DNA from 3 places in the Actinopolyspora sabaoui genome. Region 2 is predicted to be linked to each of the others. Evidence: riboswitches for the same ligand, from Rfam matches in the RefSeq annotation. Region 2 holds a riboswitch; each other region holds the start of a gene.
The links. A riboswitch is a leader RNA that binds a small molecule or an ion and turns the genes downstream of it on or off. The one in region 2 is predicted to bind cobalamin.

Region 1 (10,543 bases), 130 kb from region 2:
CGGGGCGGCGCTCGCTACCGACTGGGGGTGCGGGGTTTCCAACTCGGCTCCGCCTACGCCGAGCGTCTGGACCTCGCCCGCGAGGGACAGCTGGTCGCGGAGGAAGTGGCCGCCGAGTGCAACGAGACCGTGCACCTCGGTATCCGCGAGGGCACCGAGGTGCTCTACATCGCCAAGGTCGACAGTGGACATCCGGTGCGGATGGTCTCGGCCGTGGGCAGGCGGTTGCCCGCCCACTGCACCGCTGTCGGCAAGGCCCTGCTCGCCTCGCTCTCGAAGCGGGAGCTCGACGAGCTCTACGGTTCGGAGAAACTGCGCGCGATGACGGACAACAGCCTCACCGACCTCACCAGCCTCCGCGCGGAACTCGACGACGTGGCCGAGCACGGTCGCTCCCGGGAGTACTGCGAGTCCAACGACGCGGTCGCCTGTGTGGCGGCTCCGGTGCACGACCACTACGGAGTGGTCGTGGCCGCGATGAGCATCGCGGTCCCCATCCTGCGCTGGAGCGAAACCGCGGCGAGCGAACTCACCGGAACCGTGATGCGGGGAGCGGAGAACCTCTCGGAACGGCTGGGCTACCGCGCATGACGGGGCTTTTCGTTCCGGCCGGAACGAAAAGCCCCGTCAGCGGGTTTCCACGGCGGAAACCCGATCAGTCGCCCTCATCGCCCTGCGCAGGGGTTTCCAACGGCCGCAACCGCACCCACAACAGGAAAAGCGCGCCCAGGATCAACATCGACAGCCCCGTCCAGAGATTGATGTTGACCCCCTGAGCCTTGGCCAATCCCTCCTCGGTGGGAAACAGCCCGGCCGATCCGACCAACAGGCCGTAGACCACGAACAGGCCGCCTATGACCGTCCGCACGTCGAACAGCTTCGCCGATCTCTCCCGCCGTGCGGCGTCCGACTGCTCGCTTCCCGGTTCACGCGACTCCGACATCGCTCACCTCCACCGAACCTGCTGTCCTTCTTGATCCAAAAACCCGAGTCCCCAACTCAACGAACACCACCTCTCGGCCCGAGAGCATCTCCTCGTCGAACTCCTCGATCCGCACTCCGGTCAGGATGTGACGATCTTCTACGGCACGACAGCTCCGAACTCCAACCACTCCCGCGGGTCGAACTCCCATCACTCACGCGGTCGGCACCGCCGCGGGTTCTCCCGTGCGGCTCTCGCGAGGACGCCGGAGACGTTGTGTAGTACCTACCCGATGTCGCCGGACCCGCAGCGAGAGCCGTGCGAGAGGTTCCGCCACGGGACCACCCCGGCAGCCCGGCCACAGACTCTGTCCAAAACTAGAGGGAGAAGGGGACGTAGCACAGCACGGCGAGCACGATCGCACCCCAACCGAGCAGGGCCGGTTTGCGGTACCAGGCGTCGTCGCCCCGCTGCATCTCTCCGGAGTCCGTGGCATCGGCCCGGGTGTAGACCAGCCCCGCGAGTTCGGCCTCCGGCTTCGGGGTCGTCGCCAGCGCGATCGGGACACTGACCACGAGGTCGGTCACGAGCGCGATGATGGCCGCGATCATGTTCACGCCCTGCGCGCTGTCCATGTCCACTATTCCGGCCCGGTACATGCTGTAGAACGCGATCGGCGCGAGGGTGCCGAGCAGCAATCCCCAGAAGCCCGCCTTGGCGGTCATGCGTTTCCAGAACAACGCCAGAATGAACGTGGCGAACAACGGGACGTTGAAGAACGAGAACAACGTCTGCATGTAGTTCATGATGTTGCTGAAGGAAGCCGCGATGAACGCCGTTCCGATACCGATCACCACACCGATGGCGGTGATGACACGGCCGACCGTGAGGTAGTGCGAATCCGGCATGTTCGGTTTTATGTACGGCTCCCAGATATCCGCGGTGAACACGGTGTTGAAACTGGAGACGTTGGCCGCCATACCGGCCATGAACGAGGCCATCAGACCCGTGACCGCCAGCCCCAGCACGCCGTTCGGCAACAATTGCGCCATGAGCAGCGGAATCGCCGAGTTGTAGTCGTACTGGCTGCCCGGTTGCCCGATGTTGGGCTGCATGATCAACGCGATCAGACCGGGCAGCACCACGACCAACGGGATGAACATCTTGGGGAACGCCGCGATCAGTGGAGTACGCCGGGCAGCCGAGAGGTTCTTGGCGGACAGCGAGCGCTGCACCTCCGCGAAGTTGGTGGTCCAGTACCCGAAGGAGATCGCGAAACCGAGGCCCAACGAGATGGTGAGCCAGTTGGCCCCGAGCGGGTTGTCCTGCCCGAAGCCTGTTCCGCCCCATGCGGTCAGGAACTGCGCTCCCTCGGAGGCGGTCACCTTGTCGATGACGCCACTGACACCACCGACCCGGATCAGGCCGAGCACGGTCAGCGGCACCAGCGCCGCCACGATGACGAAGAACTGCAGTACCTCGTTGTAGATGGCCGAGGTGAGTCCACCGACGGTGATGTAGATCAGCACGAACACACCGGCTATGACGATGGACAGTGGGATCGGCCAGCCGAGCAGTGCCCGCAGCACGATGGCCAGTGCGTAGAGATTCACACCGGCTATCAGGACAGAGGCCACCGCGAATATGACCGCGCTCAGCAGATGGGAGGAACTGCTGAACCGCCGCAGCAGGAATTCGGGAACACTGCGCACCTTCGAGTTGTAGTAGAACGGCATCATGACCAGGCCGAGGAAAACCATGGCCGGAATCGCGCCGATCAGATACCAGTGCACGGTGTAGGCGCCGTACTGCGCGCCGTTGGCGGCCATGCCGAGAATCTCGGTGGCTCCCAGATTCGCCGAGACGAACGCCAGTCCCGTCACCCACGCGGGTAGTGAACGCCCGGACAGAAAGAAGTCGAGCGTGGAGTGGACGCTTCGTTTCGCGGCGAACGCGATACCTAGCACGACCACGAAGTAAATGACAAGAATGAGGCTGTCCATCCAGTTCATGGACAGCCGTAGCCCATCGGCCAGAGTGTGCATTGTCGTCCGATCCTGTCGCCGTCCGCGAGTTGGCTCTCCAATCGCATGTCCGGAATACCGAACGTTGTTCGACAACGTACGACACGATCGGGTGACGGTCAACACATGCGAGACGGCAGGTTCTCCCTCGGACGGAGTACCAGCAGCGATCGTCCGATACGCACGGCAGCAGGCAAAGAAGCCGAGGACGCACGCTGCACACAGCGGACACCGGCGAACACGAGTTTCTCCGAGAGCGCTCACACAGCGTAGATCGTCCGCGAAGGACGACGCACGGTCCGGCACACCGCGAAGCGACGTCTCAAGGAACGGGCTCCCGTGGCCTGGACTCCCGCCACCGGATGCCGGACAACCGTCTCCGCCAGCGGTCCGTCGAGGAACCGGGGCGGATCCCCGGGGCGGGACTCCCGAATGTCGGGATCGGCCGACGCGCGATCACACGCAGGCTCGTGCTTCGCAGCAGGGGGCTTCCCTGGACGCAGGGCGCGACGAAGTCACGCGGAAACTCGCACCGAGTTCTCACTCCCAGGGCAATGTTCCGCCCGGAACGGGGGCCGACGGATCGTAGGGCCTTCTGGTGAAGACGAAGGTGTTGAGATCCAGATGCGTGGCTGTGCCGTCCGCGGCGCGCACCACGCGCAGTCGTTCCCCGCGGTGGTACCCGTCCAGTCCGATCCAGTTGTCCGGTCCGTCCGGCCGGAATCGTGATGGCCGACCCGGCCCCTGCCAGGCAGCGAGATCGAGCACCCCGTCGGGCAACACTCGGAGCAGCTGCGGGACCGGCCCCCAGTACCACAGGCCGGTCAGCTCCAGCAGCTCCTCGGAGACCCCACCCTCGGGAACCCACTCCGGCGGGATGCGGGGTTCGTGCTCGGCGAGGATCTCGAGCAGATCGACCGCGAGTGCGCCGTTCGCTCCGGCGGTCGTGTTGGCGAGAAAGATCACACCGGTGGACTCGGCCGGGTCGGCCAGCATGTTGGCCAGAAAGCCCGGCATGGAACCACTGTGACCCACGAGCGCACGACCGTTGTGCCGTGCCAGTTGCAGCCCCAGCCCGGCTCCCCTGGTCCACTGCGGCCCGTCGTCCACACTGGCCGGTTTGCGCATCTCGTCGAGCGTGTCGGGGTGCAGCACCTCCCCGGTCTCACCGGTCAGGAAGCGCAACCAGCGGATCATGTCATCCACCGTGGACCAGAGCTGACCGGCCGGGGCCATCGCGACCGCGTCCTCGAACGGTTCGGATTGCAACACGTCGGCCCAGGGGTGCACCGCCAGCCCGGGGGCGTACGGCGGGACGGGGCTCTCGGTGGTGCGGCGCATCCCGAGCGGTTCCAGGATCTCCTCGCGGACCACCGACATGAACTCGTTGCCGCGTACTCGCTCAACCAACTGCCCCAGCAGCCCGAACGCGGTGTTGGAGTAGTGGAACACGTGCTGCGGTTCGGGACGCAGCTGGGCGCTGTCCACGCCCGCGAGGAAGTCCTCGGCGGACTCGCCCTTTGTCCGTTCCCACCACTGCCCGGCAGGCTCGGAGCTGAGCCCACTGCAGTGCGCGAGCAGCTGCCAGATCTGCCGGTCGTCGACCGCCGTGCCCGGCACGTGGTCACCGAACCGGTCGGCCAACGACAGCAGCCCCTCGTCGCGCAGTCGCATCACCAGCACCGCCACGAAGGTCTTGGTGATGGACCCGATGCGGTACTGCGTATCGGAGTCGGGCCGCCGATCGTCCACCCGCCCACGAGAATCCACCCAGATCGTCTCACCGTCACGCACCAGTCCGGCGATAATCGAGGGCACACGGTTGCCCGACTGTTCCAGTGCCAGTCGGCGCAGCAGGGCGCGTCGGGTCGCGGGCAGCAGTTCACCGGCCATGCGCCTCATACTTTCGCGCTGTCACCGACGTTGGCAAGTTCGCCACGCGGCGGGACGCGGTGTGACCGCTGCTACATCGAACGGCGAAACGGCAGCCGAGCGGCGGTACGAGCGTGCCGATCAACCGCCGTGAAAGGCGGGTGGGGCTTGCCAAACCGGACGGCGAGCGCAACCATACGAGCGCCGATGGTTCAGCGGCGAGGGCGAACGGTCCCGCCGCTGAGGCAAGAGGGAATCCGGTGCGAATCCGGAACTGCCCCGCAGCGGTGAGTGGGAACGAACGTCGTCACCGCCGCGCTCCCCGACCGGGATCGCGAGCGGAACACGGCACTGGACCCGAGGTCCGGGAAGCCGACGACCAGTAGGAGAACCGGCTGAAGCCGGTGGTGCCCGCGAGTCCGAAGACCTGCCGTCGGTGCGTACCGCGAGCGGTGCGCGAGTCCGGGACCTCGAGGGAAGGTCGGCAGGGCGGTCACGTCGCGAGCTCCCACGCGACCGTGGACACGTGTGCCCTCATTCCTCGAGGTGCTCGGTCGACCATGTCGTCGAGCTCGCGAGGAGAGAGCTTTGACCAGCGAAATCGGATCCACCGTACTCGGATACCCCCGTATCGGCCCGCAGCGGGAACTCAAGCGGGCGCTGGAGAGCTACTGGGCGGGCAAGAGCGGCAGGGAACAGCTGCGCGAGACGGCCCGCACGCTGCGTACCCAGAGCTGGCGGGAACTGCACGCGGCGGGTCTGGGATCCGTTCCCAGCAACACGTTCTCCTATTACGACCAGGTCCTGGACACCGCGGTGACCTTCGGCGCCGTGCCGGAGCGCTACCGCGAGCTGGGGCTGGACTCGTTGGACACCTACTTCGCCATGGCGCGCGGCGTGGAATCCACCCCGCCGCTGGAGATGACGAAGTGGTTCGACACCAACTACCACTACCTCGTTCCCGAGATCGGCCCGAACACCGAGTTCAGCCTCGCCGACCGCACCCCCGTGAAGCGGTTCCGGGAAGCCGGGGAACTCGGGATAACCACCCGCCCCGTGCTGGTGGGGCCGCTGACCTTCCTGCTGCTGTCCAAGAGCGCCGAGGGGGCACCGTCCTCCTTCACGCCGCTGCACCGGTTGGACGATCTGCTGGAGGTCTACACCGAGCTGCTGGGTGAGCTCCACCGCGCCGGTGTGGAATGGGTGCAGCTGGACGAGCCCGCGTTCGCGGCCGACCGCCAGCCGGCGGAACTGGAGAAGCTGCGCGGGGCCTACCGCAAGCTCGGTGAGCTCACCGCGCGGCCGAAGCTGTTCGTGCCCACCTACTTCGGTGATCCCGGCGAGGCCCTCGGCGTGCTGGCCTCCTCGCCGATCGAGGCGGTCGGGGTCGACCTCGTGGCCGGCTCGACCACGATGGAGGTGCTGTCCGGACTGACCGGTCTGCGGAACAAGACGCTGGTGGCCGGTCTGGTGGAGGGTCGCAACATCTGGCGGACCGACCTCGACGACGCGCTGTCCAAGGCGGCGACGCTGCTCGGGCTCGCCGGTGAGGTCTCGGTGGGCACCTCGTGCTCGCTGCTGCACGTCCCCTACGACGTCGAGGCCGAGAAGGACATCGACCCGCAGGTCAAGTCCTGGTTGGCGTTCGCGCGGCAGAAGGTCGAGGAGGTCGTGCTGCTCGACCGCGCCCTGCACGAGGGGCGGGACGCGGTGCGCACGCAGCTGGACAGGGCCCGCGCTCCGATCGAGGACCGGCGAAACGCGGCCCGGCTGCGCGCCAAGACGGTGCGTGACCGCACCTCGAAGCTGCGTCCACGGGACGCCGAACGCGGTGAGTACGCCAAGCGGCGTGCGGAGCAGCAGCGGGCTCTCGGACTGCCGCCGCTGCCGACCACCACGATCGGTTCGTTCCCGCAGACCACGGACGTCCGCAAGGCGCGTGCCCAGCTCCGGGACGGCAGGATCGACGAGGCCACCTACAACACCAGGATGGCCGACGAGATCCAGCGTGTGATCACCATGCAGGAGGACCTCGGACTCGACGTGCTCGTGCACGGCGAGCCGGAGCGCAACGACATGGTGCAGTACTTCTCGGAGTACATGAACGGCTTCGTGAGCACGCTGAACGGCTGGGTGCAGTCCTACGGTTCGCGCTGCGTGCGCCCGCCGATCCTGTTCGGCGACGTCTCGCGGCCCGAGCCCATCACCGTCGAGTGGGCCAAGAAGGCCCAGAGCATGACCAGCAAGCCGGTCAAGGGCATGCTCACCGGCCCGGTGACCATCCTGGCCTGGTCGTTCGTCCGCGACGACCAGCCGCTCGGTGATACGGCCAACCAGGTGGCGTTGGCGATCCGGGACGAGGTGAGCGACCTCGAATCGGCCGGTATCGGTGTGGTGCAGGTCGATGAGCCCGCGCTGCGGGAGCTGCTGCCGCTGCGTTCGGAACAGCACGGGCAGTACCTGGAGTGGGCGGTGCGCTCGTTCCGCCTGGCCACGGCGGGCGTAACCGACGCCACGCAGATCCACACCCACCTGTGCTACTCCGAATTCGGCGAGGTCATCGACGCGATCGTGGACCTCGACGCGGACGTGACGAGCCTGGAGGCCGCTCGTTCCCGGATGGAGGTGTTGGACGACCTCAACGAGGTCGGTTTCGCCAGGGGCGTCGGCCCGGGTGTCTACGACATCCACTCGCCGCGTGTGCCGGACTCCGACGAGATCGAGAAGCTGCTCGGCGCGGCCCTGGCGGCCGTGCCCGCCGAGCGGCTGTGGGTCAACCCCGACTGCGGGCTCAAGACCCGTGGCTACGAGGAGGTGAAGACCGCCCTGGAGAACATGCGTGTCGCGACCGAGCGGGTGCGCGGTTCGTTGCGGAGCTGAGCGCGCCCGACGGGTCGGATCGTCGGACTAGCGCCGTGCGTGTTCACCAGCCATGAGCTCCCGCGCGGTTCGCGGGGGAGCGACACGCGCACGGCGTGGAACGGGTCGCTCCGGAGTTCACGGACTCCGGGGCGACCCGTTCGTGTTCGGTGGACGACCGTACGGTTCTCGCCGCGGCGAGAACCCGCGAGATGTTGTGCCGACCGCCCCCACGGAGGCCGGGAAGTCGGGTTTCCGTGGAGAATATCGACGATCACCCGCTGTATCCGTGCGACTTGGATTGGCAGAATACCGTGATGAGCTCCGAGTACGACCGAGTGGACGTTCGCGGGGTGGTCGGCTTCGTGCTGATCGCCTACATACCGGCGTGGTTGCTGACCCTGCCGCTGTGGCTTTCCGGCGAGGGCCTGTCCTGGGCCTGGTACCCACCATTGCTGATCGCGATGATGTTCACGCCTGCCGTGGCGACGTTCGTGACGAACCGCTGGATCAGCCCGCGAGGCCGGATACTCCGCGAGACCGGTGTGACCCACCCCAACGGGATACGCGGCTGGTGGCGGTACGGGGTGCTCGGCTGGCTCGGCGCCCCGGTGGCGATGCTGCTGGCGCTGGTTGTCGGCTGGGCACTGACCGTCTACGACGCGCACTGGTTCGACTTCGCCGGGCTGCCGGGCCAGCTCCGCTTCGCGCTGACCGACCAGGCTCCGGACTCCGCCTTCGTCGGGGGCCTGCTGCTGCTGTCGCACGTGTTCGTGTTCGGCTGGTTGAACGTGATTCCCGCCGCGGGTGAGGAGTTGGGCTGGCGCGGTTACCTCACACCCGCCCTGCTGCCACTGGGGCAACCCGCCGCTTTCCTGATCACCGGGGTGCTGTGGGGGCTCTGGCACGCTCCGCTGCTGGTGCTGGGGTACAACTACCCGACGGTGCCTGTCGTGGCCGCCTTCATTCTGATGATCGTGTTCTGCGTGCTCGTCAGCGTGCTGCTCGGCTGGCTCCGGCTGGCCTCGCGCAGCGTATGGCCCGCCGTGGTCGCACACGGCTTCCTCAACGCGGCGGCCGTACTCCCCGCCGTGTTCAACGCACCGAAGGAAACGTTCTCCAACGTCTCGGTGGGACTGCTCGGCTGGACGGGCTGGATCGTGCTGGGGCTGCTGATTCTGCTACTGGTCGCACTGCACCGGCTGCCGGTGCACATCCCACGGCAGCAGGTGGAAGAGGAGGGCATCACCAGCGGTGTCTCCCGGTTCCACCACCGCTGACGACCCCAACCGGAATCACCGTGGACCCGGCCGTCCGGCAACGGAAGGGCGGCTGGGTCGGCCACCGGGTTATCGCTCGTAAACCGGGGCGGGTGTGCCGGCCGGGGATTCAAGTGCAGGGGTGCGTCTCGCTGCTCGATGCCCGAGACGCACCCCGTCAGCTAGCACTAACTCACATCATAGCTGCTGTACTCGGGATCCGGCGCGAGATCCGGATCGGAACAGAATTGCACCGAGGACGGATTGAAACCGGGTCTCGGCACGGGGTTTATACCCCAGGGATTCTTGTTCCGAGCGAACGAGTTGTCCTCCACGTACGCTCTGCACTGGCCGTAGGGAGTGTACTCGTGCGCGACTTCGATGGTCGCCGTACTGAAGTTCTCGAAATCTCCTCTCATCAGGGGGAGACTGGTCTTGCGCAGGGCGCCGGACTGATCCATGGCCGTACCGTTGTGATACAGGTAGTGATCGGGCATCCAGCTGGCCCGCAGGATCGGATAACCATCCACCTTGCGGACCGTTTCATTGGTGCAGGCCCGGAAGTTCAGGTCCTGCCATATGGGCGGAGCGACGTTGTACAGGCTCGACTCCACCACCGGGAACGAACCGCTGTCGAAGAACATTTCCCGAATGTTCTCGACCAGCTCCCAGACACTCTGGGCGACATACTGCGAATTGCTCAGTGTGTCGCTGAAGTCGCTCATGGCGGTGGTCGGCCCCTCCTTGCTCAGCAGGGTCCGGTAACCGATGCTTCCCCCCGCCACGGTTCGGACCGCGACGCAGGTGGCCCCACGTTGCTCGCCCGACCCCGTGTAGGTGGTCAGCTTCGGAGCCTGCCCGCCGTAGGAATAAGCACGGCCGGGGATTATCCCGCTCCGGAGTGGATCGACGCTCGTGTACTCCCCGTTGTGCTCGTTGAGGTCCTTGGCCCTGTAGCCGAGGTCCGGAAGACTTATCTTGTAGTCCTCGGAGATGGCCCTGAAAAGCTCGAGCACGAAGTGGGGAAGGTGGGTGTCAGCCGTTCTGTTGGCGTAACTCGCGGACTGGCTCCCCGGCACGATCTTCCCGTTCTCATCACTGACGAACGTAGTGGTCGCCTTGGTTCTTATCTTGAAACGGGAGTCGTCGTCGAAGCTGTCCGGCCTGGTGTAGGAATCCGGCCTGTCCTTGTAGGAGTTGGCGAACCCGATCCAGCTGGAGATACTGTTTCCGTCCGGATGGTTGATCGGATCCTTGCCCGCGGCCATCACCTCTGAACGCCAGTTCGCCACGGCCGCTCCGACATGCGGCGTAAGACAGTCTCCCACCTCCGAATCGCAGTTCTTCATGGAAAGAATCTTGTCGGACATGGTCATGGCCCAGTTGTAGAGCCTTTCCCTGCTCTCCAGCGGGCTCTCGTTCAGCCACGATTCGGGGGCGGCGGTGTCGATGTTCTGGTTCTCGTCGAACAGGGCATCGGCCTCGACGGTGTGCTCGTGGTACTGCCCGTCGATGGGTATGAATGCCATCGCGTCGAACGCGATGTCGTTCTCCCCGGTTCCGTACGGTGTCTCCGAACTGAGCGTGACCTTCGGTACCACCCCGTC
Region 2 (10,543 bases):
CTCGCGGAGACCTCGCTGCGGCGGGCGATGGCGATGAGCCAGGGAGACGTGGGAGTGCTGTTCGCCAGCCCCTTCGCCGTGGGGATCTACTCGATCCTGCTGGTGGCGGTGGTCGTCTCCACCGTGCTGCGGGTGAGGCGCACGCGGGCGGCCTGACGAGGCCCTTCGTGCGGTGGGTTCTCCGGAGCACCTCCACCGGAGAACCCACCTCGCCGGTTCACGGACGAGACCAAGGACGGTCAGAGAACGGATCAGCACAACAGTTCGGCCTCCACCGCCGGTGTGAGACCGGACTTGCGCGGACGATGCAGTCCGCGTGCGCGTTCCTCGGCCAACGCGGCCCGCACCGTCTCGGCCAGTGGCCTGGTCAGCAACCCGTCGGCCGCTGCCGGTGCGGGGTCGTGCGTGACTACGCCGTAGTGCGAACTCGGCGCCCAGAGCGGCAGTGAGCGCGGCCCCTCCCAGTGCACTATTCCCGCTTCGAGCAGCTTCTCCGGCGTTACCGGCACCTGTTGGACATCGGCGGTTCCGGCGAGCTCCGCGATCTCGTCGAGCACGGAACCGAGCGTGCGGATCGGCCCGACGGCGTCGTGGGTTCCGGTGATCCCCAGTTCTCCCGCGGTCACGACCCACTCGGCCAGATCACGCACGTCGAGGTGCTGGATCGGCTGCTCAGGAGCGCCCGGGACGACCACTCGCCCGCCCCGCGCGAAGCGTGCGGGCCAGTAACCGAACCGATCCATGTTGTCACCGGGACCGGTGATCAGTCCCGGGCGCACCACCAGGGCCCGGTCACCGACCACCTCGCGCACGGCCCGTTCCGAGGCGACCTTCACACCGCCGTAGATTTCCGGGGTGAGTCGCGCTCCGGCCGATCGCTGGGGTTCGGTGACCGGTTCCAGCAGTGGGGCATCGATCGTCTGGTACCGCGTCGCGGTGTCGGCATAAACATTGATCGTGGAGACGAAGGTCCAGTGACCGGCGGTTTCGGCCAGTGCCCGCAGTGCGTTCCGTACCCAGCCGAGATCGTGGGTGGCGACGTCGATCACGGCGTCGAACCCGCTCCCCGCGAGTCGCTCGATCTCACCGGGCGCATCACGATCCACCGGGAGCAGGGTGGCACCGGGAGGCACCGCTCCAGAGGTTCCCCGAGCCGCACAGCTGACTTCGTGGCCACGCCGAACCGCTTCGGTCGCGATCGCGTGGGAGACGAACACCGTTCCACCAAGCACGAGAATCCGCATGTGTCCAACATGACCCACGGGATCCGATTTCTCCAGATGAATCACTTCCGGCGAAAACCAGCAGCTCGGACTCGCCTGTCGCGGAGTAGGTTGAAGCTGTGACATCGCGGTTGGTGGTACTCGGCAGTTGCGGCGCCTGGCCGGAACCGGGCCGGGCATGCAGTGGCTTCCTGTTGGAACACGCGGGTTTCCGCGTGGTGCTGGACCTGGGTTACGGAACACTGCCCGGGTTGTTGCGGCTGCTGGGAAACACGACAGCGTCCGGTGTGGACGCCGTAATCGTCACCCACCGGCATCCGGACCACATGGTTGATGTGCACGGTCTGTTCCGCGCCCGCTGGTTCGGTGAGCGCGGCGGTGCGGCGATACCGCTGTACGCGGCGGCAGGGGTGTGGGAACGGCTCTGCGAGTTCGAGGAAGACGACACCGAACCGCTGCACCGGGTCTTCGAACCACACCCGCTGCCCGCCGAGGAATACTCGCTGGGCCCCTTCCGGCTGGAGTCCAGGAGCCTGCCCCACTTCGTCCCCAACGCGGGAGTGCGCCTCAGCTGCGAGGAGTTCGTGCTCGCCTACACCGGTGACACAGGCCCCTCGCCGGAGATCACCGAGCTGGCACGGGAAGCCGACCTGCTCATCACCGAGGCCACCGATCGGCAGCAACGCGAGGGTGTCCCGGCTCCGGATACCGCCGAACGGCTGGATCTGACGTCCACCGAGGCGGGCGGGGTCGCTCGGGAGGCGGGAGTGGGAAAACTGCTGCTGAGCCACTTCTGGCCGGGCAACGACAGGAGCGAGTCCCGGAGTGCGGCGGCCGAGGCGTTCCCCGGCGAGATCGTGCTCGCGGAAGAAGGGCTGGAGCTCGCGCTTCCCCGAGCCATGTTCCCTGGATGAGGGGTAGCGCAGCCTGCTCGATGTCGGTACCCGCGACACGGGAAAGTTCATGAGATTTCGCCGGATCACCGGCAGTGCGGCACGTCTCGCGTAGTGTCCGATCCGGCACCGTGGTTCAACGTGGACGGTCCCACGTGGTCATCGGTTCTTCACCGCGGTATTGACCGGTGTTGACCCCCACTTGTCACGCTACGGGGGCCCTCTCACCCCAGCACGTGAGGAGAACGACCGTGCATCGGTTATCGATCGCGTTGACCACCGCGTTTTCCGCGGGAACACTGCTGCTCGCCACGGCGGGAACCGCCGCCGCCTACCCACCCGACCCGCCCGGCGAATCCACCGCCCGGCAGAACCTCGCCGAGCTCACGGTGAGCGCCGAGGGCTCGATGAGCGGCTACGACCGGGACAGGTTCCCGCACTGGTCGAGCCAGTCGGGCAACTGTGACACCCGGGAGACCGTGCTGCGGCGGGACGGCAGCGGAGTCACCGTGGGCTCGGACTGCTACCCGGACTCGGGAAGCTGGTACAGCGTCTACGACCAGCAGTGGGTCAGCGACCCGAGCGAAGTGCACATCGACCACGTGGTCCCGCTCGCCGAGTCCTGGCGCTCCGGAACCGCGAGCTGGAGCGACGCGAAACGCGAGGACTTCGCCAACGACCTGAACAGCCAGCAGCTGATCGCGGTGTCGGGCACGTCCAACATGTCCAAGAGCGACGACGACCCGGCCGCGTGGCAGCCCTCCAACACCGGCTACCACTGCGTGTACGCGCGCAGCTGGATCAACGTGAAGCACGTCTGGGGCCTGAGCGTCGATTCGGCCGAGAAGAACGCGCTGTCGAGCATGCTCGACAACTGCTGAACGCGCACCGCTCGGGTCACCGGGACAGCTCCCGGTGACCCGAGCGGGACGCCCTGCTCAGTCCCACTCCAGCGCCGCACCGGACTGGTACTCGGTCACCCGCGTCTCGAAGAAGTTCTTCTCCTTCTTCAGATCGACGGCCTCCGACATCCAGGGGAACGGGTTCTCGGTCTCGGCGAACACCGGTTCCAGTCCCAGCTGGTCACAGCGGCGGTTGGTGATGAAGTGCATGTACTCGGTGCACACCTCGGCGTTGAGCCCCAGCATGCCTCGCGGCATGGTCTCGCGGCCGTAGGCGACCTCCAGCTCACAGGCCTCGCGCAGCATCGTACGCACTTCCTCCTGGAACTCCGGTGTCCACAACCACGGATTCTCCAGTTTGATCTGGTTGATGCAGTCGATCCCGAAATTGAGGTGGATCGACTCGTCCCGGAGGATGTACTGGTACTGCTCGGCGATACCGACCATCTTGTTCCTGCGCCCCAGCGACAGGATCTGCGCGAAGCCGGTGTAGAACCACATCCCCTCGAAGATCACGTAGAACGCCACGAGGTCGCGCAGGAACGCCTGGTCCGCCTCCGGCGTCCCGGTGGCGAAGTCGGGATTCTCCAGGTTCCTGGTGTACCGCAACGCCCACGAGTCCTTGTCCGAGATGGACGGAACCTCGCGGTACATGTTGAACAGCTCGCCCTCGTCGAGGCCCAGACTTTCGCAGATGTACTGGAAGGTGTGGGTGTGCACCGCCTCCTCGAACGCCTGACGGAGCAGGTACTGCCTGCACTCCGGATTGGTGATGTGCCGGTACACCGCCAGCACCACGTTGTTGGCGACCAGTGACTCGGCGGTGGCGAAGAAGCCGAGATTGCGCTTGAGCATCAACCGCTCGTCGTCGGTGAGCCCGTCCGGGGACTTCCACAGCGCGATGTCGGCCTGCATGGACACCTCGGTGGGCATCCAGTGATTGTTGCACCCGGCCAGGTACTTGTCCCAGGCCCAGCCGTACTTCAACGGCAACAGCTGGTTGACGTCGGCGCGGGAATTGATCATCGCCTTGTCCGCCGCGTCGACCCGGGATCCGGAACGGTCGATCTCCCCGAGTCCGCTGGTGTCGGGGCTGGCGGTTTCCGGCACGTTCAACGAGGTCATACTGGCTTCCGGTCCTCCTGTGAATGATTTCCGCGAACCTTTCCGGCCCGCTGCGGTGCCCAGTGCTCTCGCTGGGACACCTCGAGACTTTCCCGGTGGGGCGAGCTCACCCGCGCGCTGTCCGTCCGCTCATTGGCAGACTTCGCAATCGGTGTCCGCCACGGCACAGGCCGAGCTCTCGCCCGTGCCATCGGCGGGGATCACGGTGGGTGAGACCGCGTTGAGCTTGCCGTCGGTGCCGCGCAGCGTGCTCTTCTCCACGTCCGAGGCGCTGCTGGAACGCAGGTAGTAGGTGGTCTTGAGCCCCTTGCGCCAGGCGTTGCGGTACTGCCTGTCGAGTTCGCGTCCGCTCGGCCGCGCCAGGTACAGGTTCAGCGACTGGGCCTGGTCGATCCACTTCTGCCTGCGCGCCGCGGCCTCGATGAGCCAGTCCGAGTCGATCTCGAACGCCGTGGCGTAGAGCTCCTTGAGTTCCTCCGGGATTCGCTCGATCGATCCGAGAGCACCGTCGTAGTACTTCAGATCGGCCACCATGCGCCGGTCCCACAGCCCCGCTCGCTTCAGGTCGTCGACCAGGTGCGGGTTGATCACGGTGAAGTCGCCGGACATGTTCGACTTGACGTAGAGGTTGCGGTAGAGCGGTTCGACGGACTGCCCGACGCCGCAGATGTTGGAGATCGTGGCGGTGGGAGCGATCGCCATCACGTTGGAGTTGCGCATTCCCCGCAGCCGCACTTTCTCCCGCAGCGACTGCCAGTCCAGTGTCGAGGAGCTCGACAACTCGACGTCCCCGTCGCGTTCGCGCCGCAGCAGCTCCAGCGAGTCCAGCGGCAGGATCCCCCGACTCCACAGCGAACCCTCGAACGATTCGTAGCGGCCGCGTTCGGCCGCCAGTTCCGAGGAGGCGGAGATCGCGTGATAGCTGATCTCCTCCATACTCCGGTCGGCGAACTCCACGGCCCGTTGCGAGGACATCGGGATGCGACGCCTGAACAGCGCGTCGGTCAGTCCCATGACTCCCAGCCCGACCGGCCGGTGCCGCAGGTTGGAGTCGCGTGCTTCCGGAATCGTGTAGAAGTTGATGTCGATGACGTTGTCGAGCATGCGCACAGCGGTTCGGGTGGTGCGTTCCAACCGCTCGCGATCGATACCGTCGGCGGTGACGTGGTTGGCGAGGTTGATCGAGCCCAGATTGCACACCGCGACCTCGTCCCGGTCGGTGTTGAGCGTGATCTCGGTGCACAGGTTGGAGGAGTGCACCACCCCGGCGTGCTGCTGCGGGGAGCGCAGGTTGCAGGGATCCTTGAAGGTGATCCACGGGTGGCCGGTCTCGAACAGCATGGTCAGCATCCGGCGCCACAGGTCCACGGCCCCCACCTCGCGGTGGACCTTCAGCTCGCCGCGCTCGGCGGCGCGTTCGTACTCACGGTAGCGCTCGGCGAACTCCGTGCCGTACAGGTCGTGCAGGTCACCAACCTCGTCGGGGGAGAACAACGTCCAGGTGCCGTCGGCCTCGACCCGCCGGAGGAACTCGTCCGGAACCCAGTTCGCGGTGTTCATGTCGTGGGTGCGCCTGCGGTCGTCGCCGGTGTTCTTGCGCAGGTCGAGGAACTCCTCGATGTCGATGTGCCAGGTCTCCAGGTAGGCGCACACCGCGCCCTTGCGCTTGCCGCCCTGGTTGACCGCCACCGCCGTGTCGTTGGCGATCTTGAGGAACGGCACGACACCCTGGGACTGCCCGTTGGTGCCGTTGATGTGGGCACCGATGCCGCGTACCGGTGTCCAGTCGTTGCCCAGTCCTCCGGCGTACTTGGACAGCTTGGCGTTGTTGCCGATCGAGTGAAAGATGTGCCGCAGGTCGTCGTCGACGGTGGTGAGAAAGCAGGACGACAGCTGGGGACGGGTGGTTCCCGCGTTGAACAGCGTCGGGGTGGAGCACATGAAATCCATGCCCGACAACAGCTCGTAGAACTCCACCGCACGACGGCCGCGATCGTCCTCCGCCAGCGCGAGCCCCATGGCCACCCGCATGAAGAACGCCTGCGGCAGCTCGTAACGCATCCCCCGGTCGTGCAGCAGGTAGCGATCGTAAAGGGTGCGCACCCCGAGGAAGTCGAACAGCGTGTCGCGTTCCGGGCGCAACGCGGCGCCGAGTTCTTCGAGATCGAACTCACCCAGCCGCGAATCGAGCTGGCCGATCTCGATGCCGTGTCGCACGTAGCGGGCGAAGTAGTCCGGATAGCGGTGCCGCATCTCTTCCTGGTCGGCCTCACGCTGCTGTCCCTCCAGGAAGCTGAGGGCCTCGCGGCGAAGGTCGTCCAACAACAGCCGGGCCGTGACCAGTGAGTAGTTCGGTTCGGCTTCGACGAGCGTGCGGGCGGCCATGATCAGCGCGCTCGCCAGCTCGTCGGACGAGATACCGTCGTAGAGGTTGCGCCGCACCTCGCGCAACACGTGCTCGGCGGACACGTCCGCCAACCCGGCACAGGCCTGTTCCACCACTGTGGACACCCTGTCCCAGTTCAGTGGTTCCGATTCCCCGAGCGGGCCGCTGACGCGGATGTCGAGGGCGACGGAAGACACGACGGCGTCGGACAGTTGAGTCACTGTGCACTCTCCTCGCGAGTTCGAACCGATGCCCGGACCGGGCGGGAACACACGAGGCCCGCGGGACACGGCACCGGATTCCGGGGCACGCGTCCGGCCAAGTTCGCGCGGACCCTCCCTCGAGGTCGCGGACGGCGCGCACGCTCGTGCGCGCATCGACGGCAGGTCTTCGGACTCACGGGCTTCCGGCGGTTCGACCGCCGGTCCTGATAACCGTCGCTTCCCGGACGAATCGACGTCCAGTGCTGAAACCACCCTGGGGGTGGCACGGCGTTCGTTCCCGTTTACCGCTGCGGGGCAGTCCCGGAGTCGCACCGGGTTCCCTGTTGGCACACCGAATCGTTCGAATCCGGTGAACCGCCGACATCAACACACTACATGTTGACTTGTTGGATCTATGCAACCCCCACATGGGCTACCGAGCTTTTGCTGCCCGGGTGTACGACCACTACCTGGGTGGAGCCACCAACTTCGCGGCCGATCGTGCAGCGGCCGAGGCCGGATCGACCGCGAGACCACACGCTCGCGAGTACGCGCGGGCCAACCGGGCCTTCCTCGGACGACGCGCGGTCGCGTACCTGTCCGCGCGGGGGATCGACCAGTTCCTGGACCTGGGGGCGGGCATTCCGACCGTTGGCAACGTGCACGAAGTGGCCCAGTCGCTCAATCCGAGTACCCGGGTGACCTACGGCGATCACGAACCGGTGGCGGTGGCCCACGCACAGCGACTGCTCGCCGACGCCGAGGAGGTCATGGCCCGCACGCCGACACCGGTCAGCTGGCGCCCTCCGCACGAGATAACCGAGTTGATGGGGCTACGAACTGGTGGACCCCGGACTCGTACCGCTGCCGAGCTGGCACCCCGGACACTGTCACCCGCGAGGCGATCGAGGTCTCGAACGCGTACGGAGCGGCGGGACGTCTGGCACGCTGAGACAGCCCCGGCAGGCCACGACCTCGAACCTCGGACAGCCTCAGAAACGGCGCTGACTCGGCACCGGAACGGGATAACCGAACCTGAGCAACGCGTGCGGGGGCCCCGGCAGTCCGAGTCGGTCCCGGAGTCCCGCGCGCACCTCGGTGAGGTTGAACGGTTGCGTGATGACCGAGGCCACCAGGCCCAGGCTGGTGGCGGTGAGCCAGGCGAACTGCATGGCTTCACCGGCACGGAGGTGCGCGGCGGGTTCGTCGGTGCCGGTGGTCAGCACCATGATCGACTCATTCGCGATCCACTCGGAGAGATGCCGTTCGTCGGGCAGCCTGCTGCTCGAGCCGACGAGGCCGACGGCGGCCACACCCTCGCTACCGAGATCCTCGGAGGCGATGCCGCCTCCCGGGTCCACACCACCCTGTCCACTCACCAGCCACATGGCCAGTTCCCGCTGGTAGTGGCGGTCCCTGCGGTGCACTCGAGCCGCGTAGCCCAGGATCTCGGCAAGGGTCCTGGCCTCCTCGATACCGGTTATCCAGCGCGCGTGAACCTCGGAGGAGTTCCCCGCCGCCAGCAACGCCTCCCGCCCCACGTGGGGGAGCTGCTGTTGGTGGAACGGCCTGCGATAGCTGGCACGCCGGGGGATCGCCCGGAAGCGCTGCCCCTCGGAAACCGTCGGCTGTTGCCGATGCGTGGCCCCGACGGTGGCGACCAGCCGGGGATCGTCGGATTCGCTTTCCTCCGGTCCCCGTCGAATCTGGGCGGCCCAGCCGCTCGCGCGCACCGCGAGGAACAGGTTGGTCACCGCGGCGCCGCAGGAGAGCCGCCGATCCCTGCCTTCCGGATCGTGCTGTTCGAGTGCCACGTCGGGTCGCTCACGCAGCAGGGCCGTGCGATCACTCGTCGTCAGTTCCCAAGGTTGGGTATTGTGCACCGAGGGTGCCCGGGCGACCGCGTCCTCCAGGCTGTGGACCTCTTCGGGTGACCAACCCTGTTCGGTTGTGGAAGTACCGGCTCGCCGCCGGTGCGGTCTGAGCCAACTCATGGTCGACCCCCTGGGACACGAGTGTGCGCTCGCCGCGATAGCGCGATCGATCGGCACCAGTGGCGGCCGAAGTGCCGGGCGGGATCACCGAGCGCGAAAGGGCCGGATATCGAAATCCCAGGGCTCACTATGCCGCCGTGCCGGGAAAGCCGCAGCGCGGTTACCGGGCACGAGCGGAATTCGACGGATATATGCCGGCGGAAAAGCGCGGGCGGACGGTACCGCGCTCAGGATCGGCGAGAGCAGTGCCAACCGCACGAGCTCGGACCGCGACGGGAGCACCATCCGTGCCGGACTGATCAGCCGAGCACGGGCAGCCCGATCGCGGCGTCGACGGCCAGTGCCAGGAACAACCCGCTGAGGTAGCTGTTCGACAGGTGGAACAGCCGCATCGGGTTGACGCCGCGACCACGGCGCACCCCCTGGTGCAGTCGCTGTGCCATCACCAGGAACACCGCACCGATCGCCACGGCACAGCCGACGTAGATCCAGCTGGTGACCGGGATCAGCAGCAGCGTGCTCGCCACGGTGGCCCAGGAGTAGGCCAGGATGCGCGCCGAGACCTGCCGCGGAGTCGCCACCACGGGAAGCATCGGCACGCCCGCCCGTTCGTAGTCCTCGCGGTACTTCATCGCCAGGGACCAGAAATGCGGGGGTGTCCAGAGGAAGACCACGGCGAACATCACCACCGCGGGCCACTCCACGGTTCCGGAGACGGCGGCCCAGCCGACCAGGACCGGCATGCAGCCGGCGGCGCCGCCCCAGACGATGTTCTGCGAGGTGCGCCGTTTGAGCACCAGCGTGTAGATGAAGACGTAGAACAACGTGGCCGAGAGCGCGAGCACCGCGGCCAACAGGTTCGCCCCGCCCCACAGCACGGCGAACGATGCCACGCTCAGCACGAGCCCGAACACCAGGGCGTGAGTACGCGGCACGCGGTAGCTGACCAGCGGGCGGGACTTGGTGCGGTCCATGACCGCGTCGATGTCCGAGTCGGCGACGCAGTTGAGCGTGTTCGCACTGCCCGCTGCCATGGCTCCCCCCACCAGGGTGACCAACACGAGCAGCAACGAGGGGACCCCGCGTTCCGCCAGGAACATGGCCGGAATCGTGGTGATCAGCAGCAGCTCTATGACGCGTGGCTTGGTCAGTGCCAAATAGGCGCTGAGCACACCGCGCGCCCCGGCGCGGCCCGCGGAGCTTTCCTCGTCCCCGGTGGATCGTGTCGCGGTCGTCATGTCTGCGCCGACCCGGTCTGCTGGGTTGTCCCGGCCGCGGGACCGTACTTTGCTGTGCTCCACACGCGGAACCACTGAACCACCTTGTGCTCGGCGAAGAAGGCACCGAAGGGAATCGTTCCGGCCAACAGGACCAGGATCATGGGCCCGATGGGGACCCGCAACAGCCGAGTGATCAACAGTGCCAACACCAGATAGACCATGTACAGCCAACCGTGGGCGATTCCGATGACGGTGGTGGCGGTCTCGCCGACGTGCTGCACGTCGGTGCCGCTCGGCCAGCCGTACTTGCCCACCATCGCCACGCACAGTGCGATCAGCAGCACGGCCGTCACATACGCCATGACCCGGTAACCGGTCAGCAGAACACTCGGCTTCACGACAACTCCCTCAATCCCGCCTCGTGCCTCCACCACGACCCCGGCGGCGGTGTCCGTCCCGTTCGTGGGCCGATGGATCGACTGCCGTCCGTGGCACGCGGATGAGGCGGGCCACCGTGGCTGCCCGTCGCTGAAGACCGTACGCCACGGCTCACAGCGACTTGCGACTACCTGACACCGACAGTGGTCTCGGCCACTT
Region 3 (10,543 bases), on a different contig from region 2:
GCGATCTCATGCCACCCCTCCAGCGCGGCCTCGGCATGATCCTGCTCGGTGGAGCGTTTGCGGGTCCAGGACCATCCCTCGCCCATCTTGTGCCACTCGACGGGACCACCCTCACCGGTCTCCTCGTGCAACCTGCCGAGCGCCCGGAAGGCCGACTCCTCGCCCACTCGCCACTTGGCCGACTTGACGAACTGGAAAACCCCGATGGACCACCCCTGGTTCCAGCCGCGCAACGCCATTCCGAACGCGGAGGTGGACTTCCCCTTCATGTCACCGGTGTGCACCGCGAGCAGGGGACGGTTACGACGCTGCCTGGTGGTCAGCCCGTCATTCGGTACGGAGTTCGGTTGTCCCTGTGGCATAGCAGGATCTCCAAGCGAGGATGGTCGTTCGCTCCCACGGCCCGACCGCGGGGCGTTTACAACGGGAAGGTGCGAAGTGGGTACCCCGGTCACGTGCGGAGGGGGCGCGGCAGCCGAACCGCGAACGGACACCGATCTCGCCGTCGGCTCGCGGGAAACACGCTTCGTCCACGGCCCGCGTCCGAGCCGCGGATGCCGAGAGAACGCCCTCGCACTCAACCGGCCTGGGGGTGCCGGGAGCGCGAGGGCGCTTTGGTCCACCCCTGGGGGTCAGGTGGACACCACGCATTGTATCAGCCATGGCCGCCACACCGTGTGCGACGGTGCGCTCCCGACGGAACGGATTCACGCGAGCACCGCACCGGCTTCCCGTGCCGCGCGCACAACACCGGCGACGTTGTCGGCGGAGAGTTCCTCCAACCGCAGATTGGGAGCTCCGAGCACATGCGCCAGCCGATCGGCCATGCCGAGACGCACCGGCCCGTTCTCGCAGTCCACCACCACGGAAGCCACATCCATTTCGTTGAGCAACGCCGCCGAACGCATCGCGTCGTCCACGGCGCGACGGCTACGAGTGGAGGAGTTACCCGCGGCGTCGACGCCCACAGTGGCCTTACCGTCGGTGAGCACGACCAACAGCGGACGACGCTGCGGATCACGCATCCGCTCGGTACGGATCACCTTGCGAGCCGTGAGCAGCCCGCCCGCCAACGGCGTCTTGCCGCCGGTCGGCAGCCTGCGCATCCGAGTGGCAGCGGTGTCCACCGACGAGGTCGGGGGCAGAGCGATCTCGCCATCCGCCCCGCGGAAGGTCACCACTCCCACTTTGTCCCTGCGTTGGTAGGCGTCGCGAAGCAGCGCGATGACCGCACCGCTGACGGCGGACATACGTTCCCTGGCAGCCATCGAGCCCGAGGCGTCCACCGCGAAGAGCACCAGATTGCCCTCACGTCCTTCGCGCACCGAGTGGCGCAGATCGGTTGCGTGCAGCCGCAGGCCGGGGCCGGAACGGCCCCGGGAACGCTGGTGCGGCGCCGCGGCGGCCAACGTGGCGGGCAGGTGAACACCGTGACCGTCCACCGCGGACGAGCGCACGACCTGGCCGGTACGGGAACGCGACCGCGAGCGCCGTCCCGGTGCGCCTTCGCCGAGCCCGGGAATCTCCAGCAGCCGAGCCCGGAACGTGCTGTCCGAGGCCTCGGAAGTCCGCTCGCGCGGGGCTCCGCCGGAGCCCTCGGAGCTGTTCCCGTCCGAACCGTTGGCAGCATTACCGGCGGCATCGTCGCCGGAAGGCGGTGCCCCTTCGGCCCCTCCCGAAGGGGCGTTGTCGGGCCCCTGGGGCGCGTCCGGAGCGCCGGTGCCACCACCTCCGGAACCGTCCTCGTCCGAAGGCCCCTCGTCAGGGCCGTCAGTGGGGCCGTTCTCGGAATCGTTCGACTCGGAACCACCGTCCGAACCGGACGTGACCGAGTCCGACGCGGACTCCTGCTGCTGCGCTGCGTCCTGTTCGGCATCGGCCAGGGCCTGCTGCAACTGCTGCTCGTCCATTCCCGGCTCGTCGAACGGATCGCGCCGTCGGCGGTGTGGCAGCGCCAGCCTCGCCGCGGCTTCCACGTCCGCCGCGGCGACGGCGTCGACTCCCCGCCATGCGGCGTGCGCGACCGCGGCACGTGCCAGCACCAGATCGGCGCGCATACCGTCCACCTCGAACGAGGCACACACCGAAGCGATCCGGCGAACCTCGGAGTCCGGCAGCTGGACGGAGTCGACCCGGGAGCGGGCATCGGCGATGCGTCGCGCGAGCTCGGCGTCCTCCTCCGCCCATTCCTTCGCGAACCCGACGGGATCGGCCTCGAAGCGCAGTCGACGACGCACCACCTCGGTACGCGTGTCGACCTCGCGCGAGGCAGCTACCTGCACGGTCAGCCCGAAGCGGTCCAACAGCTGGGGACGCAGCTCGCCCTCTTCCGGGTTCATGGTGCCGACCAGCAGGAACGACGCCGCGTGCGACAGCGAGACCCCCTCACGCTCGACGTGGGAACGGCCCATGGCGGCGGCATCGAGCAACAGGTCGACGAGATGGTCGTGCAGCAGGTTGACCTCGTCGACGTAGAGCACCCCGCGGTTGGCCGCGGCCAGCAGACCGGGCTGGTAGGCGCGGACTCCCTCGGTCAACGCGCGCTCGACGTCAAGCGATCCGACCAGGCGGTCCTCGGAAGCGCCCACCGGGAGTTCCACGAGTTGGGCGGGGCGACGAGTCCCGGCCGCCGCCTCGTCGTGCGGCCCGTCGGGGCAGTCCGTGTCCGGCTCGGCGGGATCGCAACCGAAGCGGCAGTTCTCGACGACGTCGAGAGCGGGCAGCAGAGCCGCGAGCGCACGCACGATGGTCGACTTCGCGGTACCCTTCTCCCCCCGCACCAGCACCCCGCCGATACGCGGGTACACCGCGTTGAGCAACAACCCCAGTCGCAGATCGTCGTGCCCGACAACCGCGGAGAACGGGTATCGCACGGTGGACGGTGCCGATGTGGCAGCGGTCATCGCCGGTATTCCTTCCTAGGGTCTCGGACGCCCCTGGTTGCGGAACGCAGCAACGGCAGTGTCCTGACTCCCGGATCGCCGCGTTTCTCCGGCCTTCCCGGGTGACTCCCGGTGGCCAGTTCGTGGGAAAAACGCTCCCCGGTCACAGTGGCGCCGGCCGTGCCGGATTCACACCGGCTTCCTGACCGTTGCTTGCTTGGGCCACGTCGCATCCTCGCAGAAGCCCGTTCGGGCACCAAACGTCGTGCCCTACCGCGTTACTCCCGTCACTGTCGGGTCCCGATACATGTCGATGTGCGGTATTCCGTCCTCCTCATAGGGCTCACCGCACTCGACGAACCCGAACGACCGGTAGAACCCCACCGCATAGGTCTGGGAGGAAAGCACCGCGTACGACTTGCGGACCTCGGCGACAGCGGCACGCATCAGTTTCTTGCCGAGCCCCATTCCACGGGCGGAAGGGGCGGTGCACACCCGTCCGATCCGAAAGGTGCCGTCGGGGTCCTCGAGCAATCGCAGATATCCGAGCACGCCGGAATCGGCGGAGTCGATCCAGAAGTGGCGGGTTGCTCCTTCGAGGTCACGACCGTCGAGTTCCGGATAGGGGCAGTGCTGCTCGACGACGAAGACGTCCACGCGCAGCCGCAGCATGCGGTAGAAATCCTCCGGCGCGAGATCGGCCGTGTAGGCGCGCTGCACCGCGGTGGCGAGGGGATGCGGGTTCACCCTCCAGTACCTATCACACCGTCGCGTGATCCCGGGCGGTCGTGGCGTGCGGAGTCCGCCATGCCACGACTCGGCGGAGGGCTCCGCGCGGAACGGGACGGAACGGTTACGTTTACTTACTTCGGTTCACCGCCACAGGGAGGGACGAGACATTGAGCACGGAAACCTCGACGGCGCTGCGAGTGCCCAAGACCGAGCTGCACATCCACATCGAGGGTGCGCTGGAGCCGGAACTGACGTTCGCCCTCGCCGAGCGCAACGGCCGCACGCTGCCGTACGCGGGGGTGGAGGAGCTGCGTGGGAAGTACGAGTTCGGTGACCTGCAGTCGTTCCTGGATCTGTACTACACCGGCATGAACGTGCTGCGCAGCGCGGCGGACTTCACCGAGCTGGCCGATGGCTACCTCGCCAGGGCGGCGGCGCAGGGTGTGCGCCACGCCGAGATCTTCTTCGACCCTCAGGCACACACCACCCGAGGGGTGGCGCTGGAGACGGTGCTCGACGGGCTGGAGGCATCGTTGTCGAGCAGCGAGCGTCGCTTCGGGATCAGCACCGAGCTGATCGCGTGCTTCCTGCGCGACCGAGGCAGTGAGGAGGCCGAGCGGATGCTGGACGAACTGTTGGAGCACCGGCAGCGCATAATCGGCATCGGCCTCGACTCCGCGGAGCTGGGGCATCCGCCGGGAGACTTCGCGAGGGTGTTCTCCCGGGCCCGGCAGGCGGGGCTCCGGTTGGTGGCCCACGCGGGCGAGGAGGGGCCTGCCGACTACGTCTGGCAGGCGCTGGACGTGCTGGGGGTCGAGCGGGTCGACCACGGGGTGCGGGCTCTCGACGACCCCGAGCTGGTCAGCAGGCTGGCACGTGACCGTGTTCCGCTGACGGTGTGTCCGCTGTCGAACGTGAGGCTGCGCGGTGTGGCGAACCTGCGGGAGCACCCACTGCCCCGACTGGTCGATGCCGGTGTGCTCACCACGATCAATTCGGACGACCCGAGCTACTTCGGTGGGTACGTGGGTGACAACTTCCGGGCGATCGAGCGGGAGCTCGGGTTCGGCGAGACCGCGCTGCGCGAGTTCGCGCGCAACTCCGTCGAGGCGTCGTTCCTCCGGGACAGCCGACGCGAACAGCTGCTGACCGAGATCGAGTCGGTCTGACTTCCTCCCCGGAGCGAACGCCGAGAGTACCGCCGACGAGAGAAACGGTGAGTCCGCCGGGAGCGTCAACTCGGTATCCGCGCGCCCGGACTGACGGCCGTGCCCCGGGACGCTCCCGATGATGAGGGGCACCTCTCCCGCGGCGCCCGGCACCCGTTCACCGGAGCGGAGTGGTCGTGGCCGGTTTTCCCGAAACGGACCACTCCGCCCCGGCGGCGAGTTCACCGGACGGGAGTCACCGCGACATCGCGAATCTTCGTCGCGTAGGAGGAGAGCCGCGTGTAAACCCCCGGAAAGCCGGGGCGGGCACAACCACTTCCGTAGGAGACCAGCCCGACCAGTCTGCCGTCGACCACGAACGGCCCTCCCGAGTCCCCGCCGCACGCGTCCTTGCCTCCGTCGGGATATCCCGCGCAGAACATCGCGCCGGGATCGAAACCCGGGTATGCCCGGGAACATCGGGAGTTCGACATCACGGGAACCCGTACCGAACGCAGCACCGGTGAGGTCGGTTCCGACTCGGCGGTGCGTCCCCAGCCGTAAACGGTGCCGGTGGTGCCCGGCCGATACCGCTCCCGCTCCTCGGCGGCCACCAGTTTCAACGGCGGCGCGGGGGCCCTGCTCCGCAGGGTCAGCACGGCGACGTCGTAACCACGGGTGAAGTGCTCGTACCGCGAGTGTCGCCACACCTCTTCGACGGCGATCACCTCGCCTTCCCGGGTTCGGAGATCGCGGCGATCGAGCACGACCCGGATGTCGGTGATTCTCCTGGCCGCACCGGTTGCCGGATCGAGCGTGCAATGCGCCGCGGTAACGACCTCACGAGCGGACACCAGCGCACCCCCGCAGAAGTGGGTCCCGGCGGAGTCGGTGAGTGCGACGGCCCAGGGTGCGGCCTCCGGGGCGGTCGCGGTACCACCGACGATTCTGCCCCGCACGTCACCGCGCTCGGCCATCGGTTCCGCCTGAACCACAGTGGTGGTTTGCACGGCCCACAGCAACGGAACCAGGCAGCACACGAGCACCCCGAGTCGACACCGCAGCGGTCGATTGGCCTCCTCGAGGGAAGTGCCGCCGTGAACCCACAACAGTGGTCTCCAGTTCTGCCCGAGCGTGTTGAATCCACGACGGAACGTAGCGCCTGTTGTTGCACCGAACACAGGAGGGACAACTCACAGCTGTAGCGTAATTTTTTTCGTTATACTCGCCTTCAGGCGAAAAAGTTGCTTCTTGGTCGGACTTTGCGCGGCATTAATCCTGAAACACCAACCGGGCAGTCCGGCAAGCGACGAGACGGGCCCCACGATCTCCCTCGAACGTGTGAAACCTGTCGTCCACAAGTGACCTCTTGTCGGTGAAACGTGTGTCGACGACCCGAATCGGCCACGGTCACGTACGGAAAGGAACGGCATGCTGCTGGATCCGGGAACCCTGCCGGGCTTCGTGCTCATCAGCACGGCGGTAGTACTCACCCCCGGCGTGGACACGTTCCTGTTGCTTCGCACCTCTATGAGGTTCGGGACACGGCCGGGGCTGTACACCCTGGCGGGCATACACACCGCGAGCCTGGTGCAGGTGGCCCTGGTGATCTCGGGCCTGGGAGCACTCGTCACCAGCAGGCCGGAAGTGCTCTCGATGCTGAAGTGGGTGGGAGCGGCTTATCTGATCTATCTGGCAGCGACCATCCTGCACGGACTCTGGCGCTCCCGGCACGGCGACACCGCCGACTTGCTCGGTGACGCCCCGGCGACGCCGGATGCCAACCCGTACCTGCGGGGGCTGTTCAGCAACATCACCAATCCCAAGATGCTGCTGTTCAGCCTGGCCTTTCTGCCGCAGTTCGTGGGAGCCGCGAGCAGTCCGGCCCTGCAGCTGACGATGCTCGGGCTCGTTTTCCTGTCGTTGGCCGCCGTGTGGGAGCTGGCGATCGTGCTCGGCGCCTCCCGCGTGGCGGGCCGACTGCGGAAACCGAGCATCCGCAACTCACTCGACGTGGTCAGCGCGGCCGCGTTCCTGGGGATCTCCGTGGGACTGGTGGTCGGCTGAACGGCCCGACGCGAGTCTTCCGAGGTCAGAACCGGGCCCGTATCCGGTCGGTATAGGCCGCCACCTCGGTGTAGACCCCCGGCTTTCCGGGGCGGGCGCATCCCACGCCCCACGAGACGATGCCGATGATCTTGTTCCCGACGACCAGCGGACCGCCGGAATCACCCTGGCAAGCGTCCACTCCCCCATCGGGGTACCCCGCGCACACCATCGCGTTCGGCACGAACTGGCGGTCGTAGACCTTGGCGCACTCGGCGTCACCGACCACCGGAACCGTCGCCCGGTGCAGGACGTCCGAGTGCTGTCCCTCTTCGGAACGGGCTCCCCAACCCAGCACGGTCGCCTCGGTGCTGTCACCGTAAAGGCCGTCGTCGCTCGGGGTGGCCAACTTCACCACCGAACGTGACACAGGCTCCCGCAGTGTCAGCACCGCCACGTCGGCCCCCTGGTAGGGACTTCTGTAGTCGGGATGAGACCAGATGTCGGTCACTCCCAGGACCCTGCCTCGCTGACTGTTCTTGTCTGCCCGGCCGGCCACCACGTCGACCCTGGGGGCTCGACGGTCGATCACACAGTGTGCCGCGGTCAGCACCTTGTCCGAGGCGACCAGCGCACCACCGCAGAACTGCTTTCCCCGGGAGTCGCTCAGATAAACCACCCAAGGGTACTGGTCGATGTCGGCGGGTTTTCCTCCGACGATCGGGGTGGCCGATGCCGTGTTCAGTTCGGAAGGTGGTTCCTCGGTGGCAACCGTGGTCGTGGGAAGCACCACCCAGAACGCGAGAGTCACGAACAGCACAGCCGGAAGGTTGGGCCACAAGCGTCGTCGCATTCGAAGCTCCCTGTAGCGGTCACCGCTTTCCGGAACCGTGGTCCGGAGGTAACGGAAAACGAGTACCGGATTTCGCGCATTGGTGGTCGTTCGTAACCGGGCCGTCGCGGTCAGTGTCTACGACCTCGCCGCTGAGAGCTCAGCAGCAAGCCGGGATTGGACAACGACTCACCTGATCGAGCGACAAAATGGCGTTTCCGGCACAGCGCCGAAAGACGAACCGGACCGGTGGGAGCTCGACGGGAGTGCCCACGATCGAGGTCGGAGCGATGATTACGGTGGAAGCGGCCGATCACCGAAGAACGGCGATTCCGGCCGAGGTGTACCGAAATCCGATCGACGAGAAGGGTAGACGCAATGAGCCTGGAGCGTCCCATCGATCCCGATCCCTACAGTCTGCTGCCCGAAGTGCCGTCGTTCACGGTCACCTCGAAAGACGTAACCGATGGCCAACCCATGGCCAAGGCCCACGCGTACGACGGCATGGGAGCCGGCGGCGACAACATCTCGCCGCAGCTTTCCTGGCACGGCTTCCCCGAGAACACGAAGAGCTTCGTGATCACCTGCTTCGACCCGGACGCCCCCATCCCCGGTGGGTTCTGGCACTGGGTACTCGTCGACGTGCCGGCCTCGGTCACCGACCTGGCGACCGGTGCTGGTGACCGAAGCGGTACCGGCGTACCGGAGGGCGCCTTCCACGTGCGCAACGACGTGGGCGAGCAGGCGTTCGGCGGCGCGGCTCCCCCGGAAGGCGACCGTCCACACCGCTACTACTTCGCGGTGAACGCGGTCGACAGCGAGAAGCTCGGTGTCGACAGCACCGCCACTCCGGCCGTGGTCAACTTCATGCTCGCCTTCCACACCCTGGGGCGTGCCGTGATCACACCGACCTACGCGCACTGAACCGTTCCTCGGTGCGGTTGGCACGGAGCACCGTCGTGCGGCGCCGAGTGAGTAACCGGGGCCGCACGACGGCGGTGTCGACACTTCACCGCGCGCGGTAGCCCCCAGGCTCCGCCGCGGCCGCCGGGAGACCCGGTTCGGACCGAACCAACGTCCGCAGCCGATAAGCGGCATATCCGCCACCCAGTGCCAACGCCCAAGGCAACGCGGCCACCGGAGCGCCGAGCGCCAGCGCCGTAGTGGCCACGCCCAGCCCCACGACCGAGTCCGTCAACCGTGGGAGGAACACCGCACGGGACATGCGTCGGGTCACGAGCTCGGTGGCATAGGGAAGTCCCGCCGCCCACAAGGCGAGATAGGCCACCCAACCGAACACGGCCCCGGCATCGACGCTCCTGCCGAACAACGGCGGAGCGAGCAGCAGGGCCAGCACCGCGATCAGCAGTCCCGCGAGGACCGTGCCACCGCACAGCAGCCCGGCGGCCCTTCCGATCAGACGCGGGTCCCGTCGGTCACCGCCCCGCTCGCGTGCCGCCAGCTTGCCCAGCAACAGGCTTCCCGAGCCGTTGATCACGACCTGCACCGGAGCGACCACCAACCGGGCGAGTTCGAGCACCCCGACAGCCGCCGTGGAGATCAGCCCGACCACCGAGAGCCTGGCGGCCAGCAACGTCAGCGGACGCAGTCCGGACTGCAGGGCTCGCCACACCGCGAACCGGGCCAGCCCCGGCAGTTCCGCGACCCCCGGGCGCAGCGCACGCCACTCGTAACCGGGCAACTGCCACAAGCCGAGCGACATCGCGGCGAACGCACCGCAGCACATCGATCCGAACAGCATCGCCGGAGTGGGGTCCCGAGCCACCGCCGACAGCACCGGCAGCGCCAACGCGGTGACGAGGAGCGAACACACGTCGTTGAGCAGCAGGGCGTGGAAGGAGACCCGGACCACGAACAGTCTGCGTACGGTTTCCGCGGCCAGTTTGCAGCCCACCAGCAGCGCGTACGGGACAGCCAGCCGGAGCCCACCACCGGAGAACGTCAGTGCCAGTACCAGCGCACCCGACACGCACAACGCGGCCACCAGCAGCGCCGCGCTGACCAGTGCCGCACGGTATCGGGGTTCGTGCCGGTCGAAAACGGTGAAGCTGTCACAGACGAAGCCGATGTAGAGCGCGTTGGCCCCGACGAGCATGGCGAGCAACACCGCGAAGACACCATACTGTGACAGTCCCAGCGAAACGGCCGCGACCAGCTGGACGAGGAGGCTGGTGGCGGCGGTGATCCCCTGCGCCGCCACTCCGGCCACACCGTCCCGCACCTGGCCACGAAGCCATCCGGGAGTTCGGTACGAGGTCACTGTCCACCTCGGTGAACGGTTGTCGCGGAAACTCGCCCCTGCGCCTCGCCCTGCTGCTCGGTGGGCTGCGCCGTAGTCGGCGAGCTCTGGGAAGCGAAGGTGAAAACGTAACCGGCGATCTTGCCACCCAGCAGCTCGATCCGTTCACGTGCCCTGCGCAACGCGGCCACGGAACGCTCCTTGCGGACGGTGAGCACGACTCCGTCCGCGGCGGGGACCAGGGCACTGACCTCCGGGGCGGATTCCAGCGGCGGCAGATCGACCAGCACGAGATCGTAACCACCCCGGGCCTCCACCATCGCTCTGCGCAACAGTGAGGAGCGGAAGTAGTCGGGAGCTCCCTCGCTGGCACGCCCGGCGGGGATGACTCGGAACTCGATACCGGGTCCCACCTCGATGACCCTGGTGGAGGCGTGCACGGTCGCCGCACCGGTGGCGATGGGGGCCATGCCGTACCAGTCGTTCTGCAACGCGACGTTGTGCGAGAGTTCCCTGGTCCGAACAGCCGCGTCCACCACCAACACCCGAAGCCCGTCCCGGGCGGCGGCTCCCGCCACCTGCAGCACCGTCGTGGTGGCACCGTCCCCGGTGGAAACTCCCGTGACAGCCACCAGTCCACCTC

Region 1: linked by a shared signal. The riboswitch ahead of metE (5-methyltetrahydropteroyltriglutamate--homocysteine S-methyltransferase) and the one ahead of ACOQFL_RS11235 (ribonucleoside-diphosphate reductase subunit alpha) in region 2 are both predicted to bind cobalamin.
Region 3: linked by a shared signal. The riboswitch ahead of ACOQFL_RS06855 (putative cobaltochelatase) and the one ahead of ACOQFL_RS11235 (ribonucleoside-diphosphate reductase subunit alpha) in region 2 are both predicted to bind cobalamin.

What each region holds. Positions count from the first base shown of each region.
Region 1 covers NZ_JBMIHH010000005.1:128,805-139,347, reverse strand. Annotated here, with positions in the region: gene ACOQFL_RS10650 (IclR family transcriptional regulator) at 1-591, shown strand, start outside; gene ACOQFL_RS10645 (hypothetical protein) at 656-943, opposite strand; gene ACOQFL_RS10640 (sodium:solute symporter family protein) at 1,300-2,967, opposite strand; gene ACOQFL_RS10635 (serine hydrolase domain-containing protein) at 3,487-4,839, opposite strand; cobalamin riboswitch at 5,010-5,267, shown strand; gene metE (5-methyltetrahydropteroyltriglutamate--homocysteine S-methyltransferase) at 5,407-7,698, shown strand; gene ACOQFL_RS10625 (CPBP family intramembrane glutamic endopeptidase) at 7,995-8,957, shown strand; gene ACOQFL_RS10620 (hypothetical protein) at 9,125-10,543, opposite strand, start outside.
Region 2 covers NZ_JBMIHH010000005.1:259,806-270,348, reverse strand. Annotated here, with positions in the region: gene ACOQFL_RS11260 (tripartite tricarboxylate transporter permease) at 1-156, shown strand, start outside; gene ACOQFL_RS11255 (NAD-dependent epimerase/dehydratase family protein) at 252-1,244, opposite strand; gene ACOQFL_RS11250 (MBL fold metallo-hydrolase) at 1,343-2,137, shown strand; gene ACOQFL_RS11245 (HNH endonuclease family protein) at 2,368-2,997, shown strand; gene ACOQFL_RS11240 (ribonucleotide-diphosphate reductase subunit beta) at 3,055-4,143, opposite strand; gene ACOQFL_RS11235 (ribonucleoside-diphosphate reductase subunit alpha) at 4,273-6,750, opposite strand; cobalamin riboswitch at 6,894-7,127, opposite strand; partial or broken gene ACOQFL_RS11230 (SAM-dependent methyltransferase) at 7,161-7,445, shown strand; gene ACOQFL_RS11225 (Acg family FMN-binding oxidoreductase) at 7,725-8,726, opposite strand; gene ACOQFL_RS11220 (heme o synthase) at 9,026-9,964, opposite strand; gene ACOQFL_RS11215 (DUF3817 domain-containing protein) at 9,961-10,344, opposite strand.
Region 3 covers NZ_JBMIHH010000003.1:388,797-399,339, forward strand. Annotated here, with positions in the region: gene cobO (cob(I)yrinic acid a,c-diamide adenosyltransferase) at 1-362, opposite strand, end outside; gene ACOQFL_RS06855 (putative cobaltochelatase) at 708-2,903, opposite strand; cobalamin riboswitch at 2,940-3,109, opposite strand; gene ACOQFL_RS06860 (GNAT family N-acetyltransferase) at 3,153-3,629, opposite strand; gene ACOQFL_RS06865 (adenosine deaminase) at 3,782-4,783, shown strand; gene ACOQFL_RS06870 (S1 family peptidase) at 5,005-5,871, opposite strand; gene ACOQFL_RS06875 (LysE family translocator) at 6,194-6,829, shown strand; gene ACOQFL_RS06880 (S1 family peptidase) at 6,855-7,661, opposite strand; gene ACOQFL_RS06885 (YbhB/YbcL family Raf kinase inhibitor-like protein) at 8,019-8,564, shown strand; gene ACOQFL_RS06890 (hypothetical protein) at 8,650-9,921, opposite strand; gene ACOQFL_RS06895 (cellulose synthase operon protein YhjQ/BcsQ) at 9,918-10,543, opposite strand, start outside.